Regions from separate parts of the Nitrospirillum guaranorum genome, predicted to be linked through region 1. Evidence: riboswitches for the same ligand, from Rfam matches in the RefSeq annotation. Region 1 holds a riboswitch; each other region holds the start of a gene.
What was found. A riboswitch is a leader RNA that binds a small molecule or an ion and turns the genes downstream of it on or off. The one in region 1 is predicted to bind cobalamin.

Region 1 (6,009 bases):
GCCACCAAGTCCCGTACTAGGCCGTCCAGTGCCGCTCGAACCCGACCGACGCTGGGGGCTGCCCCGGTCCGCGCGGCTAACACAGCCGGCATGGGATGGGGCCAGGGGGGGCGGCGTCGCCGGTGAACAGGTCCTCCAGCGTGCCGCCCAGGCCCAGGTCGCGGGCCAGCGCCTCGGTCAGTGCCGGCCGGTCACGACGGGGGAAGCGGGCCATGGCGGCCAGGAAGGCGGCCTGGGCGCCGTCGTCCAGCGTCGCCCCGAAGACATGCAGGCCGTCGCGAATCTGCATCTCCTTGATGTCGCACAGGTGGGCATCCAGCCGGGCCAGGGCCTCGTCGGGCAGGTCGCCCGTGACCAGATCGGCGGGCAGGTTCAGGTCACGGGTGACGCCGGCCTCCCACGCCAGGTCGCGGATGCGGGCCCGCAGGGTGGGAAGGCGGCGCGGGTCCAGGCTTTGCGCCTGGGCATATTCATCCAGTGCCTGCTCCAGGGCTGCCAGATCGCCATGCAAGCCCGCCGGCACCGGCGGCGGCGGCAGGTGGCCCACCAGCACCGCGCCCAGGCGGCGGCGGGCCTGTACGCCCTCACCGGGATTGCTGACGATATAGGGGTAGAGGACGGGCAGGGGGCCGGCCAGTCGCTCAGGCCAGCAGTCGGCGGACAGCGCCACGGCCTTGCCGGGCAACCATTCCAGGGTGCCGTGGGCGCCCACCTGCACCAGGGCATGGATGTCCACCACATGGCGCAGCCACAGGTGAAAGGCGGCGTAGCCGTGGCTGGGGGGGGTATCGGGGTCATGGTGGGCGGCGCTGTCGAGGACGCCCTGGCCCCGGCTGGGCTGCACCGCCACCAGCAGGTTGCCGCAGGGTTGGACGCGAAAGCGCAGCGCGCCACCGCGCGCCAGCGGATCGGCCTCGGGCGGTCCCCACTGGTCGGTGATGGCGGCCAGCGCCGCCGGGTCCATAAGCCGGGCGTAATCGCCCAGGCTCAGGCCCGGCGCGTCGCCGTCAAGGGGCCGGCGCAAGGCGCTCATCAGGGCGGCGCCATCGGTCGGCATGCCGGCCACGCCATAGCCGGCGCCGGCCAGGGCCGCCAGCATGGCCAGGGTGCTGGCGGGCGTGTCCAGGCCCAGCGCCAGACCGGTGCCGCCGCGGGCGGGATAGTCGGACAGCACCAGGGCCACGCGTCGCTCCGCCGGCGGGGTGGCGGCCAGCCGGGCCCAGGCGGCCGCCTTGTCGGCCAGCGCGTCCACCCGGTCCGCACGGGGGCGGCTCAAGGTCGGGGCGTATTCCAGGGCGGGGTCCCAGTCGGCCGCCGCCTTGAAGGCAATGGCGGGGCCTTGCAGCCGACCGTCCATTTCCGGCAGCACCACGGTCATGGCGAGGTCCGCCGGGCCTAAGCCGGCGCGGGCCTTTTCCCACAGCGCCTCCGTGCCCGTGGACAACACGGCCTGCAGCACCGGCACGCCGGGGGCGTCCAGCGGCGATGAGTCCTCCGGACCCTGGCGCGCGGAAAATCCGGTGGCGTTCAGGACCACGGCTGGCCGCAGGGCCGCCAGTTCGGCCGCCAGCCATTGGGCGGCCGGGCCTTCCTTCAGGCTGGCCACATAATAGAGGCGGGGCGCCAGGCCGCGCCGGGCCAGGGCGTCGGCCAGGGCGTGCAGGGGCGCCAGGTTGCCGGCCTGCAGGTGCGATCGGTAGAAGACCAGCGCCGCAGGCGGGCCTTCGACAGGGATGGGCGCGCGCCACGTCTCGTGCCGCCCGTATCGGGGCAAGGGTGTGGGCTCGCCCGCCAAGAGGGTGGCGGGTGGCTGCCGGCCCAGCAGATGGGCGGTCTCGGCCAGGAACCGGGCGGTGTTCTCGGGCCCGCCTTCAACGAAGCAGCGCCACAGCCGGCGGGCGGCGGTCTGGTCCACGGTGCCGGCGGCGTCCAGGCCGGGATCGGCCTTGGCCTCGCCGGGCAGGACGGCCAAAGGGATACCTCGGGCCTTGCAGGTCTGTGCCACCTGCTCCAGCCCATAACGCCAATAGCCGGTCCCGCCGTTCAGGCGCAGCACGACCAGGCGGGCCCGCGAAATCACCGCCTCGACATACAGGTCGACGGACAGGGGATGGCCCAGGCGCATCAGGTTGGCCAGGCGCAAGGTCGGCCGCCAGGGAACATCACCCAGGGCGTGGTAGGCGGCGGCCACCGAGGACAGGTCGCTGTCGGAAAAGGACAACAGCACGCAGTCCGCCGGCGTTTGCCCCAAATCCTCGGCTTGGGGGGACGCCAGCAGATCCTCGGCCTGGGTGGGCAGCAGGTGCATGGGAGGGGCGGAACCCGTGTGACGACACTGAAAGACGAAAGCGAGCGTTATGCCGCTCTAGCCCCTATACGCCGTCAATTCAACAGGTGGATTGGTCAACAGGCAGGGGGATGGGGGATAGGGCCGCTTTGCGTCCACGCCCCGCACCCGCTGCCAGTCAGGCGGCCAGCGCCGCCTCGATGGCCGTCCTGTCCATGCCGGTCTCGCCGATCACCACCAGGCGGCTGCGTCGCGCCTCGTCCGGCGCCCACAGCCGGTCATAGCTGGTCTGGATACGGTTCCCCACGCCCTGGACCAGCAGGCGCATGGGCTTGCCCGGCACATCGATGAAGCCCTTCAGGCGCAGGATGCCGAAGCGCTGGGCCGCCTCGACCAGCCGGCGGACCAGGGCCTCGGGATCGGCTTGGGACGGCAGTTCGGCCACGAAGCTGGTGAAGTCGTCGTGGTCGTGCTCTTCCTCGTTGTCGTGATGGCTGACGCGGGCGTCCAGGTCGGCTTCCGCCGCGGCCGACAGGCCCAGCAGCACGTCGGGGTCGACATCGCCATGGGCCACGCGCACCAGTGGCGGGGCGGCGGGTCGCAGGGCCTTCACCGTCTCGGCCACAGCGGCCAGCCCGGCCTCGTCCACCAGGTCGGTCTTGCTGACCAGGATCAGGTCGGCGCACAGCACCTGGTCCTCGAACACCTCCTGCACGGGGGTCTCATGCTCCACCGTGGCGTCGCCGGCCTCCATGGCCGCCTTTTGCCGCGCCAGGGCCTCGGCATCCGGGGCGAAGCGGCCCTCCGCCACGGCGTCGGCCGCCACCACCGCTACCACGCCGTCCACCGTCACGCGGGACCGCACGGCCGGCCAGGTGAAGGCGCGCACCAGCGGCTTGGGCAGGGCCAGGCCGCTGGTCTCGATGATAATGTGGTCCGGCGGGTCGGCGCGGTTCAGCAGCGTTTCCAGCGCCGGCACGAAATCATCCGCCACCGTGCAGCACAGGCAGCCGTTGGCCAGTTCGATCACCCGGTCCTCCGGGCAGGTCTCGTCGCCGCAGCCCTTGAGCACGGCGCCATCGACGCCGACATCGCCGAACTCATTGATGATCAGCGCCAGGCGCCGGCCGCCGGGGTTCTGCAGCAGGCCACGAATCAGCGTGGTCTTGCCGGCGCCGAGGAAGCCGGTGATGACGGTGGCGGGGATTTTGGCGGTGGGGGTCGGCATGTGCGGGGCTCTCAAGCGAAAGGCGGATAACGGGACGCACTTCGGTCGGCAGTGGGGCGGGTGGGACGCGACGCGTGATGCGGCCAATAATCCCGATTTGAGCGGAACGCGATCAGGTAAAGCCACTTGATCGTTTAAATCCACTCTACCATGAACAGGTTATGAGCAAGCCGCAGTGACGAAAGATCATATCTTGCTCTAGCGGACAGCGAATGGAAGGTGCGCGAACGAAACCTCGGTGGGAGGAGGACCATGGCGATATTCCCTTTCTCCGTCATCCCGGCAGATTGGACGTGGGCCTTCGCGATAGCAAGTCTCCTGGCTTGCGGATTATAACGCCGACCCTGCCTTCTCGGTCGAGACCCAAGGTCCACACCAGTGGCATTAACCGTAGGTCCAACTGGGGACCGGCTGTGGGTCAACATTGACCGCATACAGTTGCGCGGGCAGCTCCGGCATCGAACCAGACTTCCTATTATCCCCCCGACCAGGGCGAAAGGATACTATCACTCCGGCGAAACTGCGCCGGGTCGGAGGCGGCGATCGATGGCTTTGTGGGCGAGCCTCGACTTTCCTCGAAAGTCCAGCTGGTGCTGGTGCGTGGGGGTATCTGAATTGTCGCCGATCATCAGCTTCACTCCAGCACTCGGACGTTGTAACGTGTTGTGACCGGCGTCGCAGACGAGATGGCGCACACTTTCACCGTCACCGCTCCCGGCGCCGATACGAAAGCCCGGATCTGGAATCCGTCCCCGGCATCCGTCCCGGCGGGACTGGCGATTGCCGCCATGGAAGGTTGGGCGCTCGCGACGACGGCGATCCCGGCGGCGCATGTTCCCGCCTCCAGCCGCCTACCTCCGATGGGGGGCGTCGTCCCGGCCAGGGCTAACCTGTCGGCGCCCAGGGTAGTGCTACGGCCTGAATAGACGGCGGAAAGGGCGATATATTGGCCGCTTCCGTGGCTATCGATATCCCCTTTGGTGGCGCCCGCGTGCTTGACGTCTTGGACGCTAATCTGGTCGGCGCGGTCAGCCAGAACCACGTCGTAATCCACGGGATTGCGCCCATCGCTTCGAACAAAGCTGCTGCCGTCCAGATTGACGTCGGTTACCGTGCCCGACAGCATGACATGGTCGCCGCCGTGGTTCTCGCGGTTGTTGGCGCTGAAGATGGACTGACCTAACTTGAAGCCCGAGCCGGCCGACAGATTTAAGCCGTGACGGCCGTTCAGAAAAAAGGCGGATCCGATGGCGATGACGTTGGTCAGACGAGGGTCGTCATTGTAGAAGCCATCTAGGTCGGACAGCTCGCAGAGCACGCCGTTGAAGCTCCACGCTCCACGATTGCCGGTGTCGCCAGGGGCTCGAGTGGAGTGGATACAATATTGAGCCTCATCGAAGCCGCCGTTGGAGAATGTTAATCCGACTGCGACATCGCCAGGATATTGAGATTTCACTTCTAACGCCGGACCTTTAGTGAAGCCCACATGATAGTTGGCCATGTTGAAGCCGTCGGTGTCCTGGATCAGGATGCCGTAAGTGTAGGTTCCCCGCTGCTGTGCACGGGAATTGGTGTTCACAACGAAGTTTTCTGATGGATTGTCCCCATCGGGACCGGACCGGTGCACCCACCAAAGCCGTGACCCCTCGCTCTTGTTGTTGCCGCCTGGATTGACATCATTGAAATACAGACTAAGGGAGGATTCAATTTCAATGCCAATATATTGACCGGCGACGGAAATGTGGTCAATATTGCCCCCTACAACATTTAGATAATGAATACCTGCGCCTGATTTCGGATCGTCTGTACGATAAATTTGAAAATCCCGAAAATTAACAGAATACAGGCGTGGGCTTTTTTCATTATTTTTCACAAAGAATACGTCGCCACTTGATGTCGGAAATAAAGTCGTCACGCCTTTTCCCGATCCTTCAATTGATAAATCATCGCAGCTTATGTTGATTGTGTGGGATATGCTATATGACCCAGGCGGAATATGTATGGTTCTTGGCGAAACCGCTTTGCTTTTGGCGCAGGCAGCGGAAATAGCTGCTTCAATTGGGGTGGCGCTATCCTGCTTGCCAGCAGGATCCGCCCCAAATTCGAGAACATTCAGGGTCTGTGGCAGGACAGCCTTTTCCTGTGCCGAGGTGGGATGCGCGCAAAAAAGGCAAGGGACTGAAAACAGGAACCAAATAAATGCCTCGGCCGGAGCGCTTCGCATATTTCCACCCACATCGGATGTCGATTACGGGGAACGCCGGCGCTTTGCAATTCCGGTAGTGAGGATATGCAAAGCGTCGACAAATTATTATCGCATGGATTACAATCGTCTGAGCTTGCCCATGTTAAAAACATAAGCACCGAGCGAGCGGTAATCCGCCGTTCCCGGTTGATCCAGGCCCGGAATGAAGGTGCTTCTGGGGACGATCTTCACGGTAAAGAATCCGCCCCGAGCCTCAGCCTGGAATTTAACCTCTAGGCGATCTTCAGT
Region 2 (6,009 bases), on a different contig from region 1:
ATCTTGGCGGTACCGGACGGCAGGTTCAGGTTCTGCGCGGTGATGGCCTTGTTGACGTCGTTGGGGGTCAGGCCGTAGCTGCGCAGCTTGTCCGGGTCGATGTCGACCATAATCTGGCGCGCGTTGCCGCCATAGGGCAGGGGCAGGCGCATGCCGGGAATGTCACTGATCTGCGACCGGATGGTGATGCGGCCGTAGTCGTACAGCTGCGCCTCCGACATGGTGTCGGACGACAGCGCCAGCTGCAGGATGGGCACGGAGGACCGGCTGTACTGCACGATCAGCGGCGGCTGCGTGCCCGTGGGCATGCGCTTCAGGATGGTCTGGCAGATGGCGGAGATCTGGGAGATGGCCAGGTCGATGTTCACGCCGGGCTGGAAGGTGGTGCGGATGATGCCCACGCCGTTGGACGTCTCGGACTCCACCTCCGCCACGTTGTCGGCGGTGTTGATGATGGCCAGCTCACCGAAGGCGGTGATCTTGCCGGTCATTTCCTGCGCGTCCAGGCCCGAGTAGCTCCACACCACGGTGACCGTGGGGATCTCCACCTCGGGGAAGATGTCCGTGGGCATCTTGAACAGGCTTAGCACGCCCAGCAGCGTGATCAGGCCGGCCAGCACGGCGAAACTATAGGGGCGCCTCAGGGCGTAGGCGACGATCCACATGGGGACGGGGCTCCGGCAATGCGATGCGGAAAAATGCAACGCTACGCCCAGGGGCCGAGGTCGCCCCCCGCCCGGCACAGCCCAAAACAATTAACGCGCTTGATGGTTCAGGGGAACCTACTTCGATACGCAACGGTTCGAATTTAGGCATGCCGCGACCAATCGCCGCCAAATCGGAAAACTGTGGCCTGCGTCACTGCGCCGTTGGCGAAGGGAATGTAAGGCGATCAGCCTTGGATGGCCAGGCTCTCCCCCGCTGTATCCCGGGCGGCGTCCTGACCCCCTGCGACGGGGCGGTCGGGCAGGGAAGGTACCCAGCGCACCACCACGTACAGGCCGAATCCGCAGGCCAGCAACGGCTTGAACCACGTGGCGGTGGCCAGATGCAGGCCCCGTGTCCAAACGTGCGTGGTCAGCGCGAAGCACAACAGCACCAGCACCCAGCCCAGCGCGCGATTGCGACGGACATGAAATTCCCAGCCCGCCAGGGCGCCGGCGACCAGCGCCATGTCGCCGAAATGGCCCAGGACCGTGCGTGGGTTGAACAACAGCAGATAGGTGACCATCAGCGCCGCCACGGTGGCGGCGGCCTTGGGGGCCGGCAGGCGGCTGACGGTGCCGCGCGCCAGGATCAGCACGGCGACGCCGGCCAGGGCGCGGATGGCGGTCTGCGCCATCAGATCCAGCGGCAGGCCCAAGGTGGCCAGGCCATTGGCGAAATCGTGCCAGACACCGCCGCCGGGGTTGGCGCTGCTCATGGTCTTGCGCACAAGCTGGCCGTATTCCCCCAGGGCGTAGCCGGGGTCCCAGTGCGCCAGGGGCAGGGCCAGCGCCGCCGCCAGCCATAGCGCCAGGGACAGGCGCAGGCGGGGCCACAGGGCGAAGGCCAGCATGACCAGGGCCAGGGCCTGGGGCTTGAACGCGCCGGCCAGCACCAGCAGGAAGGCGGCACGGCGCCACCGGCCTTCCGCCACGTCGGCCAGGCCGGCCAGCATCAGGCCCAGCATCAGGAATTCCGTCTGGGCGCCGCGCAGATCCACCACCCCAATGGGCAGTGCCGCCAGCAGGGCGACGCCGAACAGCCGTTGCCAATCCACGCCCCGGCCATCCGCCGGCGCCAGCAGGCGGCACAGCCGCCCCACGCCCCACCAGCACACCGCCAGCAGGCTCAGGCGCCACAGGGCATCCCCCAACAGCGGCGGAAGATAGGCCCACGGAGTGAACAGCACGGCGCTGGACGGCAGGTAGAGGAAGCCGTTGATGCCGTCCTCGTAAATCTCCGCACCCTGCCACCAGGCCCAGGTGGCCTCGGCGTAGATGTGGAATTCAGAAACGAACCGTCCACTAATCACCTGCGCCTCGATCGCCACCAGGGCGATGGCCCAGAGGGCGAGGCCGAACACCAGTGGGCGCGGCAGGGGAAGAAGCGGCGGGCGGACCATGCTGCGGAACAACCTATCTCATAGGTAATAGGCTCTATGGTCTATGCCTAACACCTTTGCGCTCAAGGTCAAGCCCTAAGGCCTGGCCGTTGCATATTTATGATAAAATGCCGCGATGCCGCCCTTGCCCGGCGCGAACGATTGCCGTAAGGCTGCCGTCGCCGACGGTTCCACAGGCACGCCTGTGGATGAAAAGGGAACGTGGTGGGGATGCCCGGCATCCGACTCCACGGCTGCCCCCGCAACTGTGAACGGTGAGCGCCGCCCGCCCTCGTACGGGGCCCCGTATGGGGGATGGCCACTGGGTTCCCGATGGAACCTGGGAAGGCCGGGCCGGCGCCCTGACCCGTGAGCCAGGAGACCTGCCGCCGGCGGTATTGCGCAGGGTCGCGGGGGCGGGGTGTCCCGGCGGAACCGGTCAGCGGCGACGCGGGCCCCATGGGCTCGCGGCCCCTCGGTCTCGTCGACAGGCAATCCCCTCCTTCCGGCCGGTCTTGGCCTCTGGTACCACCGCTGCGTGAGACCGGGTGGGATGGAACTGACTGATGACGCATGAGCACATGGCCGTCCCCGGCGTCACCCTGGTCTTGGGCGGCGCCCGCTCCGGCAAAAGCCGCTTCGCCGAGGGGCTGGTGACCGCGCTGCCCGGTCCCTGGACCTATATCGCCACCGCCCAGGCCTGGGATGACGAGATGCGCGACCGCATCGGCCGGCACCAGGCTGACCGCGTGCCCGGTTGGACGACGGTGGAGGCGCCGCTGGATCTGGCCGACGCGCTGGCCGCCGGCGGCGATGGGCCGGTCCTGGTCGACTGCCTGACGCTATGGCTGACCAACGTCATGCTGGCCGATCGGGACGTGGCCGCCGCCGTCGCGGGGCTGGAGGCGGCGCTGGCCGCCCGCGTGGGCGCCACCGTCCTGGTGGGGAACGAGGTGGGCATGGGCATCGTGCCGGAAAACGCGCTGGCCCGCGCCTTCCGGGACCATGCCGGCCGCCTGCACCAGCGCCTGGCGGCCACGGCGTCGCAGGTGTTCCTGACGGTGGCGGGCCTGCCCCTGAAAGTGAAATAAGAGCGGAAGGAGGTTGCCATGGCCGATCTTGAGTCCCCGGACGACGAAGCCGCCCGCCATCGCGAGAAGATGCAGAAGCGCAAGGCCGTGCAGGACGCCCGCGTGGCCCAGGCGACGGGGGAGAAGGGCCTGCTGATGGTCCACACCGGCCCCGGCAAGGGCAAGACCACGGCGGCGCTGGGCATGATGCTGCGCACCGCCGGTTATGGCCTGCGGGTGGGATTTATCCAGTTCGTGAAGGGCAACTGGGCGACGGGGGAGCAGACGGCGCTGACGCGCTTTTCCGACCTGATCGATCACCATGTGATGGGCGAGGGCTTCACCTGGGACACCCAGGACAAGGAGCGGGACATCGCCGCCGCCGTCCGCGCCTGGGACCTGGGGCGGCGCATGCTGGCCGACCCGCAGTACCACCTGGTGGTGCTGGACGAGATCAACATCGTGCTGCGCTACGGTTATCTGGACGTGGCCGAGGTGCTGGCCGGGCTGAACGCCCGCCTGCCCGACACCCACGTCCTGGTCACCGGCCGCAACGCCAAGGCCGAGATCATCGAGGCCGCCGACCTGGTGACGGAATTCCAGGCGGTGAAGCACCCCTTCCAGGCCGGTATCAAGGCGCAGCGCGGGATCGACTTCTGATGGCCGACCGCACCGCCGGGGGCGCCCGCGCCCTGATGATCCAGGGCACCGGTTCGGACGTCGGCAAGTCGCTGCTGGTGGCGGCCCTGGCGCGGGCCTACACCAGGCGCGGCCTGCGGGTGCGCCCGTTCAAGCCGCAAAACATGTCCAACAACGCCGCCGTGACGTCGGATGGGGGTGAGATCGGGCGCGCCCAGGCGCTGCAGGCCCGCGCCTGCGGTGTCGCGCCCTCGGTGGACATGAACCCGGTGCTGCTGAAGCCGCAGACCGACGTGGGCGCGCAACTGGTGTTGCGCGGCCGGGTGCTGGGCAATGCCGAAGCCTCATCCTACCAGCGCCGCAAGGGGGAATTGCTGCCGGCCGTGCTGGAAAGCTTCCACCGCCTGCGGGCGGAGTGCGACCTGGTGGTGGTGGAGGGGGCGGGCAGCCCGGCGGAAACCAATCTGCGCGCCGGCGACATCGCCAACATGGGCTTCGCCCGCGCGGCGGGCGTGCCGGTGGTGTTGGCTGGCGACATCGACCGGGGCGGCGTCATCGCCAGCCTGGTGGGCACCCATGGCGTGCTGGACGGGGAGGATCGCGCCCAGATCCGCGGCTTCCTCATCAACAAGTTCCGCGGTGATGTCCGGCTGTTCGAAAAGGGCGTGACGGAGATCGAGGCCCGCACCCGCTGGCCCTGTTTCGGCGTCATGCCGCACCAGGTCGCCGCCGCCCGCCTGCCGGCCGAGGATGGCATGGACTTGGCCCACTGGGCGAAACGCGCCGCCGGCGGGCCCTTGCGCATCGCCGTGCCCATGCTGTCGCGCATCGCCAATTTCGACGACCTCGACCCCCTGCGGCTGGAGCCGGGGGTGACGGTGGCGATGGTGCCCCCCGGCCGGCCCCTGCCGGGCGACGCCCAGGGCGTCATCCTGCCGGGATCCAAGGCCACCCTGGCCGACCTGGCCTTCCTCCGCGCGCAGGGATGGGACATCGACCTGGCGGGCCATGTGCGCCGGGGCGGCTGGGTTCTGGGCCTGTGCGGCGGCTATCAGATGCTGGGCCGGACGGTGGCCGACCCCGACGGCATCGAGGGGCCGCCCGGCACCGCCGCCGGTCTGGGCTACCTGGACGTGGAAACCGTGCTGGCCCCGGCCAAGACCCTGCGGGCGGTGACGGGCCGTGACGCCGCCGGCGGGTCGGCCCTCACGGGCTATGAGATGCACCTGGGCGTGACCCAGGGACCGGACCGTGCCCGCCCCCTGCTGCACCTGGATACCGGGGGCGGCGGGGCGGCGGCGGAAGGGGCGGTCAGCCCGGATGGCCGCATCGCCGGCACCTATGTCCACGGCCTGTTCGGCCATGACGCCCAGCGGGCGGCCTGGTTGCGGCGATGGAACGCCGCTCCTGGCCTCGACAGTTATGATGGCACGGTGGAGGCGGCGCTGGATGAACTGGCCATCGCCGCCGAACGCCACCTGGACCTCGACGCGCTATGGGCCATCAGCCGATGACCGCTCCTGACAAGCCATGCCCCGACTTCGACGCCGACTTTCGGTCCCACTTTCGCGACCTGTTGGTCTGGCGGCGTGATGTGCGGCGCTTCCGCACCGACCCGCTGCCGGATGGCCTGCTGGAACGCCTGTTGGACCTGGCCTGCCTGGCGCCGTCCGTGGGGCTCAGCCAGCCCTGGCGTTTCGTCCGCGTCGACGATCCCGCCCGCCGCGCCGCCGTGCGGGCGGAGTTCGAGCGCTGCAACGCCGAGGCGCTGGCGGCCCAGGCGCAGGATCGCGCCCGCCTCTATGCCAGCCTGAAGCTGGCGGGCCTGCGCGAGGCGCCCTGCCACCTGGCGGTGTTCGTCGACCCCGACCCGGCGCAGGGCGCCGGCCTGGGCCGCCGCACCATGCCCGAGACCCTGGCCTATTCCGCCGTGGCGGCCATCCAGACCCTGTGGCTGGCGGCGCGGGCGGAGGGGATCGGCCTGGGCTGGGTTTCCATCCTGCGGCCGGAGGTGATGAATGGCCTGCTGGCGGTGCCGGCCGCGTGGCGCCTGGTGGGCTATCTCTGCATCGGCTATCCCGCCGAGTCGGACGATGTGCCCGAACTGGAACGCGCCCACTGGGAACAGCGGCATCCAGTGTCCGACGTGCTGTTCCAGCGATGAGGAGTTTAAAGCGCCAACACCAGCGCCAGGCCCCACAGCAGGGCCAGGCT
Region 3 (6,009 bases), on a different contig from region 1:
GTTGCGATCCTCGCGCGCCGACGGCTGCTGATCTTCGTTGGCGTTCAAGGCCGCCACGAAACTGGAGAACTGGGTGCCCCGGCCATCCTGGGCGGGACGCGGTGCCGCCGGGCGGGCGGCGTTGGGGCGCTGCCCCTGCGGCTGGGCCGGACGCTGGCCCTGTGGGCGCGCCTGTTGCTGCGGACGGGCGCCATCGGGGCGCGCCCCTTCAGGACGCGGACCCTGGGGACGCGGCGCCTGCGGGGGGCGCGGGCCCTGCGGACGGTTGCCCTCCGTCCGGGCGGGGCGCTGGCCGTCGGCCCGGGCGGGCCTGGCTTCGGCCTGGCCCTCGGCGCCACGCTGGCCACGCGGCTGTCCACGGCCGCCATTGCCGCCGCCGTTGCGCGGCTGGCGGGCCGGCAGGGGCGGACGGCTCACCGGGGCGGCGGCGGCCTGGGGCGTGGCCTCGGGCCGCTCACCCACCGGGATGGACTTGCGGATCAGCTTCTCGATGTCGCGCAGATAGACGCGCTCATCGCCATCGGCGGTGCACAGCGACACGGCGACGCCGGAGGCGCCGGCGCGGGCGGTGCGACCGATGCGGTGGACGTAGGTCTCCGGCTCGTTGGGCAGCTCGAAGTTCACCACGTGGGTGACGCCGTCCACGTCGATGCCGCGCGCCGCGATGTCGGTCGCCACCAGCACCCGCACGGCACCGGCACGGAAGCCGTCCAGCGCCTTCTGTCGCGCGTTCTGTGACTTGTTGCCGTGGATGGCGGCAGCCTCGATGCCCGCCTGCTCCAGCTGGGCCGACACGCGGTTGGCGCCATGCTTGGTGCGGGTGAAGACGATACTGCGCTGCATGCCGGCATCACCGCGGATCAGGTCGACCAGCACGTGGCGCTTTTCCGCCGCGGGGACGAAAATCACCTTCTGGGTGATCCGCTCCACCGTGGTGGAGACGGGCGTCACCTCCACCCGCAGAGGGTCCCGCAGCATCTTATTGGCCAATTCAGAGACGTCGGCCGGCATGGTGGCGGAGAAGAACAGCGTCTGCCGGTTGGCCGGCAGCTTGGCCATGATCTTCTTCAGACTGTGGATGAAGCCCATGTCCAGCATGCGGTCGGCTTCGTCCAGCACCAGCACCTCGACCTTGTCCAGGCGCACGTGGCCCTGGGTCATCAGATCCAGCAGGCGGCCGGGCGTGGCCACCAGGATGTCGATGCCGTTGGCCAGCGCCTTCACCTGGCTGCCCTGGCCGACGCCGCCCAGGATGACGGTGTGGCTGAGCCTCAGGCCCACGCCATAGTTGGTGATGCTCTCACCGATCTGCACCGCTAGCTCACGCGTCGGCGTCAGGATCAGGGCGCGGGGCATGCGCAGCGGCAGGGCCGAGGGGGCGGCCCCCAGGCGCTGTAGGATGGGCAGGGTGAAGGCGGCGGTCTTGCCGGTGCCCGTCTGGGCGATGCCCAGGATGTCGCGGCCCTCCAGCGCATGGGGAATGGCCCGCGCCTGGATGGGGGTGGCGGTGTGATGGCCCAGCTGGGCCAGGGCGGCCTGAATCTCAGGCCGCAGCGAAAGGGTGTCGAAAGCGGTCAATGTCTTGGAATCCCAGGGCGACGCGCCGGCCGCGTTTGTTTCTCGCGGCCGCGGATCGCGGTCAAGCCCTTGCCCGGGCGCGTGCCGGCAGGCATGTGTCAGAAGGTCGAGTATGCCCTGGGTGCTACAGGGGCGATTTGGCCGCCACCGCTACGCGCCACCCGGGGGATACCGCCGGGCCCAGCGGCCCGGCATGGGAACGGATGATGCCATCCATTCCTTAAGACCGCATAAGTGGCTGTGACCGGTCCCAGGTACAAGGGAAATCGCTCGAACCGCCCCGTATTGCTGCCATGCCCCGGCGCGGGTGGGCCTTGTCACACAACCGCCAAGCTTGTGCGCCAGGGTGTTCACCCCCGCGCCGCGACATCGCGTTTGCGCGCGCCTGCAATTCCCCGTAGAAAAGCCCTGACGGTTCCCGCTCCGACCGGGCGGGATGAAAAGGGAACGCGGTGGGGATCCCCTCCCCGATGCCGCGGCTGCCCCCGCAACTGTGAACGGCGAGCCCGACACCATCCCCGCGCGATATCATGGGCGGGGACCGAAGCCACTGGGAAACCGGGAAGGCGGTGCCAGGGTGACGACCCGTGAGCCAGGAGACCTGCCGTCACGCCGTGGTCACGCACGGGCACATTGGGCGGGGTGCACCGATGGGGAGAGGGCGTCCGCCGTCCCGGCCGTTTGGGAATATCCAGGCCGAGGGTTGGGTGACCCATTCTTTGGCCCGTGGTGACGTGTCACGTTGCCAGAGGCCAACAAATCATGGGTCGTTTCTTTACCGGAATAATAACACCGCTGCTGTTTCTGAGCAGCCCCACAGCCCTTGCCGCCTGCATGGAGGGCGACGCGTCGTCCCCCGCCACCCTTGACGACGTGGTGGTCACCGCCGCCCGCCGCGACCTGATCGGCACGGCCGCCACCTCCAGCCAGGGCGTGGTGGTGAAGGAGGAACTGGATCTGCTGCCCGCCTATCGCGTGGGCCAGATGCTGGAGACGGTGCCCGGCCTGGTGGTCACCAGCCACAGCGGTGAGGGCAAGGCCAACCAGTACCTGCTGCGTGGATTCAACCTGGACCACGGCACCGACATGGCCACCAGCGTGGACGGCATGCCGGTGAATATGCGCACCCACGCGCACGGCCAGGGCTATACCGACCTGAACTTCGTGATTCCGGAACTCGCCAGCGGCATCGGCTACACCAAGGGCCCCTACTTCGCGGCGCAAGGCGACTTCTCCGCTGTCGGCTCCATCCAGATGGGCTATCTGGACCAGATTCCGGCCCAGGTGGCGCTGACGGCCGGCACGCTGGGCTATCGGCGCGCCTTCGCCGCCGGCACCACGGCGGTGGGCGCCGGGCAGCTGATGGCGGGTGGGGAGCTGGTGCATTATGACGGCCCCTGGGACCACCCGGACAACCTGCGCAAGGGCAACGCCGTGCTGCGCTACGGCCAGGGGGAGCGGGACGACGGCTTCAGCGTCACGGCCATGTACTACCGCGCGCTGTGGAACGCCACCACCGACCAGCCGGAACGCGCCATCGCGCAGGGTCTGATCGGCCGCTATGGCACCCTGGACCCCACGGACGGCGGCCAGGCGCGGCGCATGAGCCTGTCCGGCACCCTCGCCACGCCGGTAGAGGCCGGCTGGCTGGCCGGCGGTCAGGTGACGGCCAATGCCTACGTCATCAACAACCAGCTGACGCTGTGGAACAACTTCACCCATTTCCTGGACAACCCCGTCGACGGTGACCAGCACGCCCAAAATGAAAGCCGCATGGTGGCCGGCGGGGCCGTCAGCTACAGCCGGCCCGTGAGCCTGCTGGGCCTGGATCATGAGATCGTGACCGGCCTGGACGCGCGCTTCGATGATGTGCATGTGGATCTGCGGGCGACCAAGGCCCGCGTGGCCCACGCCCTGCTAAGCGATGACAACGTCCGGGAGGCCGGTGGCGGCGCCTATGCCCAGGCCACCAGCCACTGGACACCCTGGCTGCGCACCGTCGTGGGCGTGCGCGAGGACTATCTGACCGCCACCGACCACGGCAGCAACGCCGGCGTGGTGGCGGCCCGCCTGTTCCAGCCCAAGGGCAGCGCCATCGCCACCCTGTGGGAGGGGACGGAGGTCTATGTCAGCGCCGGCCGCGGCTTTCACAGCGACGACGTGCGCGGCGTCACCCCCAAAGGCGCCAATGGGGGTGATGCGCCCTTGCTGGCCAAGGCCACCGGCGAGGAGGTGGGCATCCGCAGCACCCTGCTGCCCAACCTGACCGCCACCCTGACGGCCTTCCAGATGGATTTCGTGTCGGAGCTGACCTACGACGCCGACGTGGGCCAGACGGAGGCGGGCCGCCCCAGCCGCCGGCGCGGGCTGGAACTGAACACCACCTACGCCCCCGTCGGCTGGCTGGAGTTCTACGGTAGCGTCGCCTTCAGCCATGCCCGCTACACCGACCGCGATCCGGCCGGCAGCTTCATCCCCGACGCGCCCAAGCTGATCGGCTCGCTGGCGATATACCTGCGGGACTTGGGTCCCCAGGAGACGGGATGGAGCGGCGGCGTGGAGTATCGCTACTTCGGCGCCCATCCACTGATCGAGGACAACAGCGTGCGCTCGTCGGGCAGCCAGGAGTGGAACCTGACGGCCAACTATACGCTGGAGGGCGGCCTGCGCTTCGGCGTCGGCCTCTACAACGTCTTCGACAGCAAGGATGACGCCGCCGACTATTATTACACCGACCGGCTGAAGGGCGAACCGGCGGAGGGCGTCGGCGACCTGCATGTCCACCCGCTGGAGCCCCGCTCCGTCCGCTTCACGGTTGGTAAGGTTTTCTGATCACCACAGGTCGGCCAGCCCTTCCTCCATCCCCAGGTCGGCGGGGGGCTGGCCGACCGGGCCCATCCAGGCCACGGCCACCGCGTGACCGCTGGGCAGGTCGCGCCGCCACAGCCGGCAGGCCTGGCCCGGCGGCAGCGACCCGTCGTGGCGGATCAGCGCGGGGCCATGGGGCGTTATGGCGTCGGGTGCCATGGCGAAACTGTCGGTGGGCAGCGACAGGCCCAGCCCCAAGGCCTTGATGTAGGCCTCCTTCAGGGTCCAGAAGGTCACCAGGTCCGGCCCGCCGCGCCCGGCGGGCCGGGCATCCAGCCAAGCCAGTTCCTCGGGCGCGAACATGGCCGTCGCCACCTCCGCCCCGATGCGGCGGTCGCCGCGCTCGACATCCACGCCTATCCGCGTGCCGGCATCCAGGGTCACGGCGCAGGCCACCAGGCCGTCGGTGTGCGACAGGTTGAAGTCCAGCCCCACCGGCGCCCCCACCAGCCCCGGCTTGCCCTGCGGCGTAAGGGGGGTGAAGACCAGCGCCGCCGGCGGCCGACCCAGCAGGCGGCCCAGCCACAGCCGGGCCAAACCGTGCGCCGCCACATATTCCCGCCGGTTGGCCTCGAACACGAAGCGGCGGGCCCGCACCTGCTCCCCCTCATCCAGCAGGGGCCACAGGCGGGCATAGGCCGCGTCATCCAGCGTGCTCAAGGGCAGGGTCCGCAGCAGCGGCATGGTCATCCGTTCGGGCGACAGGGGTCAAAGGGCCGGGCCAGATCAGGCGCCCGGCCGCCCCCTGTCAAGGCCTCGGTCCCAGGACCTTCAATCCTGAGCCCCCAACCGGCGCGGTACCCCGCCCATGGCACCGCTACAGCTTCGGATATCCGCCTCGCCGAAGGTGGTACCGAGCTGTCCCAAAAATGATCCTCCGTTTCCCGACGGAACACGGCGGGCGCCCATCCTATTGAAGTGCCGCATGTGATGTGCCGCATGCCCCGTGATGGAGCCCGACGCCGATGCCCACTCGCCGCACCGCCCCCCGCATCCTGGCCGCCACACTGGCGCTGGCGGCCATGTGCCTCGCCCACGGCGCCCAGGCGCAGACGGGCACCCCGGCGGACTCTACCCCGGCGGGCTGGGCCCCCTTGCTGAGCGTCGGCCCGGTGGTCAGCACCCTGGGCCTGGGGGCGGAGATCGGCGCCCGCTTCGACGACCGTTTCGGCCTGCGCCTGAACGCCAACGGCTTCAGCTTTTCCGCCAACCACACGGTGCGCGATGTGCGCTACGACGGCGACGCCACGCTGGAGTCCTTCGGCCTGCTGGCCGACCTGCATCCCTTCGGCGACGGCTGGCGCGTGACCGCCGGGGCGCGGCTGAACCTCAACGAGGTCGACCTGAAGGGCACGCCGCGGAACGCCACCTACACCATCCACGGCATGACCTATACCGCGAACGAGGTCGGCAGCCTGAACGGCAAGATCGCCTTCAACCGCTTCGCCCCCTATATCGGCGTGGGCTATGAGGGCGCGGTGGCTGACCGTTGGCGCTTCGGCGTCGACCTGGGCGCCATGTACCACGGCACGCCCAGGGTTTCCCTCGACGCCAGCGGACCCG

Region 2: another riboswitch for cobalamin. It lies ahead of cobU (bifunctional adenosylcobinamide kinase/adenosylcobinamide-phosphate guanylyltransferase); the one in region 1 lies ahead of cobW (cobalamin biosynthesis protein CobW).
Region 3: another riboswitch for cobalamin. It lies ahead of UAJ10_RS26895 (TonB-dependent receptor); the one in region 1 lies ahead of cobW (cobalamin biosynthesis protein CobW).

The regions. Positions count from the first base shown of each region.
Region 1 is NZ_JAYEES010000002.1:603,697-609,705, forward strand. Features, by position in the region: gene UAJ10_RS08285 (cobaltochelatase subunit CobN) at 77-2,308, opposite strand; gene cobW (cobalamin biosynthesis protein CobW) at 2,466-3,515, opposite strand; cobalamin riboswitch at 3,807-4,038, opposite strand; gene UAJ10_RS08295 (glycosyl hydrolase family 28-related protein) at 4,150-5,739, opposite strand; gene UAJ10_RS08300 (hypothetical protein) at 5,839-6,009, opposite strand, start outside.
Region 2 is NZ_JAYEES010000001.1:159,709-165,717, reverse strand. Features, by position in the region: gene UAJ10_RS00545 (efflux RND transporter permease subunit) at 1-665, opposite strand, end outside; gene UAJ10_RS00540 (glycosyltransferase 87 family protein) at 893-2,107, opposite strand; cobalamin riboswitch at 2,256-2,491, shown strand; gene cobU (bifunctional adenosylcobinamide kinase/adenosylcobinamide-phosphate guanylyltransferase) at 2,653-3,177, shown strand; gene cobO (cob(I)yrinic acid a,c-diamide adenosyltransferase) at 3,196-3,816, shown strand; gene UAJ10_RS00525 (cobyric acid synthase) at 3,816-5,309, shown strand; gene bluB (5,6-dimethylbenzimidazole synthase) at 5,306-5,959, shown strand; gene cbiB (adenosylcobinamide-phosphate synthase CbiB) at 5,965-6,009, opposite strand, start outside.
Region 3 is NZ_JAYEES010000004.1:1,158,552-1,164,560, forward strand. Features, by position in the region: gene UAJ10_RS26890 (DEAD/DEAH box helicase) at 1-1,578, opposite strand, end outside; cobalamin riboswitch at 1,974-2,201, shown strand; gene UAJ10_RS26895 (TonB-dependent receptor) at 2,341-4,410, shown strand; gene UAJ10_RS26900 (4'-phosphopantetheinyl transferase family protein) at 4,411-5,130, opposite strand; gene UAJ10_RS26905 (hypothetical protein) at 5,412-6,009, shown strand, end outside.